2 regions of the Rhizobium sp. TH2 genome follow, and region 2 is predicted to be linked to the other one. Evidence: riboswitches for the same ligand, from Rfam matches in the RefSeq annotation. Region 2 holds a riboswitch; the other holds the start of a gene.

Region 1 (2,200 bases), 860 kb from region 2:
GCGAGGAAATCCGCCACCTTGGTCGCGTTCTCCGTCTGCTGCTTTACGCGCAGTGCCATGGTCTCCAGGCCCTTGAGCAGAACCCAGGCGTTGAACGGCGACATGGCCGGGCCGGAATGGCGGAAATAATCGTGCAGGTTGGCGTCGATCCATTCCTTGTCCGACAGCACCACGCCGCCGAGGCAGCGGCCCTGACCATCGATATGCTTGGTGGCGGAATAGACGACGATATGGGCGCCGAGTTCGAGCGGCTTCTGGAACAGCGGCGTGGCGAACACGTTGTCGACCACGACCTTCGCGCCGACCTGGTTGGCGAGCTTCGCGACGCCTTCGAGATCGACCACTTCAAGCGTCGGATTGGTCGGGCTTTCCAGGAAGAACACCTTGGTCGTCGGGCGGATTGCCTTTTCCCAGTTGGCGAGATCCTTGCCGTCGATCAGCGTACATTCGATGCCGTATTTCGGCGCCAGCGTCTCGACCACCCAGCGGCAGGAACCGAACAGTGCGCGCGCGGCGACGATATGGTCGCCCGCCTTCAACTGGCAAAGGATCGCGGCGGTGACGGCCGCCATGCCGGAGGCTGTGGCGCGGGCGTCTTCCGCGTTCTCCAGCAGGCACATGCGCTTTTCGAACATGTCATTGGTGGGGCTGCCGTAACGCGCATAGATGAAGCCGTCCGTCTCGCCCTTGAAACGGGCTTCGGCCGCGGCCGAGTTCTCATAGACAAAGCCCTGCGTCAGGAAGATCGCTTCGGAAGTCTCACCATATTGGGAACGCAATGTGCCGCCGTGGACGAGTTTGGTTGCCGGCCGCCAGTTCTTGCTCATATCATCACCTTCAGACATCAAAAAACCGGCCGCAAAAAGCAGGCCGGTTTCCAACGAACCCGGCCTTTTTAGCTACTTGTTTAACGTGGCTGCAAGCCGGCCGGCCAAATCACCACGGGACAAATCGGGCTTAACGCATCTGCCTTCTTGCGTCAACGGGAATGGATTTCTATTGTCCCGTCCTGACCCTTAGGAGATGAAATGGCAGGCATACTTGCAGACCGCGCGATCCGGACATTGTTCGACGAAGGCCGGCTTATATCCGAAAAGCCGCTCGACGCCGACCAGATCCAGCCGGCCAGCCTCGATCTCCGGCTGGGCGCCAACGCGTTCCGCGTGCGCGCGTCCTTCCTGCCGGGGCCATCAAAGCGCGTCGCCGATAAGCTCGACAGGCTCAAGCTGCATGTGATCGATCTCTCGGAAGGCGCGGTGCTGGAAACCGGCTGCGTCTATATCGTGCCGCTGATCGAGAGCCTCGACCTGCCGGCCTCGCTCTCGGCCTCCACCAACCCCAAGAGTTCGACGGGCCGGCTCGATATCTTCACCCGCGTGATCACCGACTATTCCCAGGAATTCGACCAGATTCCCTTGGGCTACAAGGGGCCGCTCTACCTCGAAATCTCGCCGAAGACCTTCCCGATCGTAGTCCGCCGCGGCTCGCGCCTGTCGCAGATCCGCTTCCGCAACGGCCAGTCGCTGCTCAGGGAAGACGAGATGCTGGCGCTGCACCTCTCGGACACGCTGGTCGCCAGCGAAAAGCCTGTGATTGCAGGTTCCTCGATCGCGCTGTCGATCGACCTCAAGGGAACCGGCCCGGAGGGGCTGATCGGCTATCGCGGCAAGCGGCATTCGGCGGTCATCGATGTCGACGTGAAGGCGGCCCATGACATTTTCGATTTCTGGGAGCCGATCTACAGTCGCGGCCGCAACGAACTGATCCTCGATCCGGACGAGTTCTACATCCTCGTCTCCCGCGAGGCCGTGCACGTGCCGCCGCTCTACGCGGCTGAAATGGTGCCCTTCGATCCGCTGGTCGGCGAGTTCCGCGTCCACTATGCCGGCTTCTTCGATCCCGGATTCGGCCATGCCCAGGCAGGCGGTGCGGGCGCGCGGGCGGTGCTCGAAGTGCGCAGCCACGACGTGCCGTTCATCCTCGACCATGGTCAGATCATCGGCCGGCTGGTCTACGAGCACATGCATGAAATGCCCGAGGCGCTCTACGGCTCCGGCCTCGGCTCGAACTACCAGGCACAGGGCTTGAAGCTTTCCAAGCATTTCAGGGGTGCGGCGGAGTAAATCTCATCCGTGTTTCGCGCGGCGCAGTTCGACGAGTTCGTGCCGGATCTCGCGAAGCTCGCGCAGGATTTCCGCCT
Region 2 (2,200 bases):
GCGGGCATCTTGATCGGGATGCCGGCCGACTGATCGCGGAAATATTCGTCGGCCAGCGAGGTCGAGTCATATTCCACATGATTGAACATGTAGAGCCGGTTGCCCTTCTTCTCGGCGACGAGGCACAGCCCGGCATCGGGTGAAGTCATCAGCGCCTCGAGCCCCGAGGATGGGTCGATATCCTTCTGCAGAACCTCGGTCCAGCGGGATACGGGAACTGCGAAATCATCGGAGAAACCAAGCAGATAGGGCGAGGACGGATTGAGATTGCGATGCTGGTACACGCCGAAGGCCTTCTCCGGCAGGATGTATTTCGGCACCTTGTGGAAGTGGTAGATCGCCGCCATCGCGCCCCAGCAGATGTTGAGCGTCGAATGGACATTGGTCTCGGTCCAGTCGAGGATCGCCTTCATCTCGTCCCAATAGGTCACATCCTCGTAATCGAGCATCTCCACCGGCGCGCCTGTTATGATGAAGCCATCGAACTTGCGGTGCTTGATCTCGTCCCAGGTGTTGTAGAACGAGAGCAGATGATCCTCGGACGTGTTCTTCGACTTGTGCCCACCGATGCGGACGAGCGACAGATCGACCTGCAGCGGCGAGGCGCCGACGAGGCGCGCCATCTGGACCTCGGTCTTGATCTTGTTGGGCATCAGGTTGAGCAGGCCGATCTGCAGCGGGCGGATATCCTGCCGGATGGCGGCGGAATCCGTCATCACGGACACGCCCTCGGCAACAAGCGTCTGGAACGCGGGCAACTGGTCGGGAATCTTGATAGGCATCGGGGCACTCCAATACGCCGGCGATAAACAATCGCTGACGGTCCCCGAGTTCCGGTGGCCCTATTTAGCGATTTGTTTAACGTGGCTGCAAGCCGGCCGGCAAATCACCACGGTTTCTCTCATATACCGGGTGATGCACATTTTCAATCGGGTTGAAATTCAGTCGATTTGGCGGGCGCAGCCACTGGGATCTGCGCCCTATCGCATCTCGCGCCGGGCCATGAAGGCCAGCCGTTCGAAGAGATGCACATCCTGCTCATTCTTAAGCAACGCACCGTGCAGTTTCGGCAGGGCGTTCTTGTCGCTTGCCGCAAGCGTTTCCGGCTCGACATCGTCGGCGACGAGCAGGCGGATCCAGTCGAGCGCCTCCGATGTCGAGGGCTTCTTCTTCAGCCCCGGCATGTCGCGAATCTCGAAGAACCGCGTCAGCGCCGCCGAAAGCAGCCGCTTCTTGATACCGGGATAGTGGACCTCGACGATCGCCGCCAGCGTATCGGCATCGGGAAAGCGGATATAGTGGAAGAAGCAACGGCGCAGGAACGCGTCCGGCAGTTCCTTCTCGTTGTTGGAGGTGATGATGACGATGGGCCGTGTGATCGCGCGGATCGTCTCGTCGGTCTCGTAGACGTGGAACTCCATGCGGTCGAGTTCCTGCAGCAGGTCGTTGGGAAACTCGATATCGGCCTTGTCGACCTCGTCGATCAGCAGCACGACTTTCTTGTGTGCTTCGAAGGCATGCCAGAGCTTGCCCTTGCGGATATAGTTCTTGATGTCATGCACGCGCTCGTCGCCCAGCTGGCTGTCGCGCAGCCGCGACACGGCGTCATATTCGTAGAGCCCCTGCTGCGCCCTGGTGGTGGATTTCACGTTCCATTCGATGAGTTCGAGCCCGAGGCTCCGGGCGATCTGGCGCGCCAGTTCCGTCTTGCCGGTTCCCGGCTCGCCCTTGACCAGCAGCGGCCGCTCAAGCCGGATCGCGGCATTGACCGCGATCATCAGGTCCTTCTCGGCAATGTAGTCTTCGGTACCCGTGAACTGCATGTCGGCACTCAATCAATATGTTCGTCGAAAAAATCCGGGCAACAAAAAAGGCGGAACCAATTGTCCGCCTTCCCATGGCCAAGGCAAAGAGCCCGGCCGATGTATCACATGTCGATAATCGTGCCCTTGCCATCGTTCCAGACGCGCACCGGACGACCGTCCTGCGCGCGATGGGTGCGGGCATAGGCGCGCACCGGTTCGCGCTCATTGCCGGCAAGCAGCGAGGAAAGCCACTGGCCAAACAGCAGCACGGATACCGCGCCGGCGATCGCAATACCGATCGACGCTGTGAACAGCGCGACGATGGCGACCAGCGTCAGGCCCGCGAGCGTGAGGAAAAACGAACGAATGCTTCTCATGGATTTCACCATTCCTTT

Evidence for each region. Region 2 has a riboswitch for S-adenosylmethionine ahead of metA (homoserine O-succinyltransferase). Riboswitches for the same ligand answer to the same signal wherever they lie in the genome.
Region 1: it holds a riboswitch for S-adenosylmethionine, as region 2 does, so the genes downstream of both, IHQ71_RS20880 (O-succinylhomoserine sulfhydrylase) here and metA (homoserine O-succinyltransferase) in region 2, are expected to answer to the same signal.

What each region holds. Positions count from the first base shown of each region.
Region 1 covers NZ_CP062231.1:4,216,970-4,219,169, forward strand. The annotation lists gene IHQ71_RS20880 (O-succinylhomoserine sulfhydrylase) at 1-827, opposite strand, end outside; SAM riboswitch at 875-953, opposite strand; gene IHQ71_RS20885 (2'-deoxycytidine 5'-triphosphate deaminase) at 1,029-2,123, shown strand; gene IHQ71_RS20890 (ion transporter) at 2,127-2,200, opposite strand, start outside.
Region 2 covers NZ_CP062231.1:5,079,372-5,081,571, forward strand. The annotation lists gene metA (homoserine O-succinyltransferase) at 1-782, opposite strand, end outside; SAM riboswitch at 826-903, opposite strand; gene IHQ71_RS24865 (MoxR family ATPase) at 981-1,823, opposite strand; gene IHQ71_RS24870 (hypothetical protein) at 1,928-2,182, opposite strand.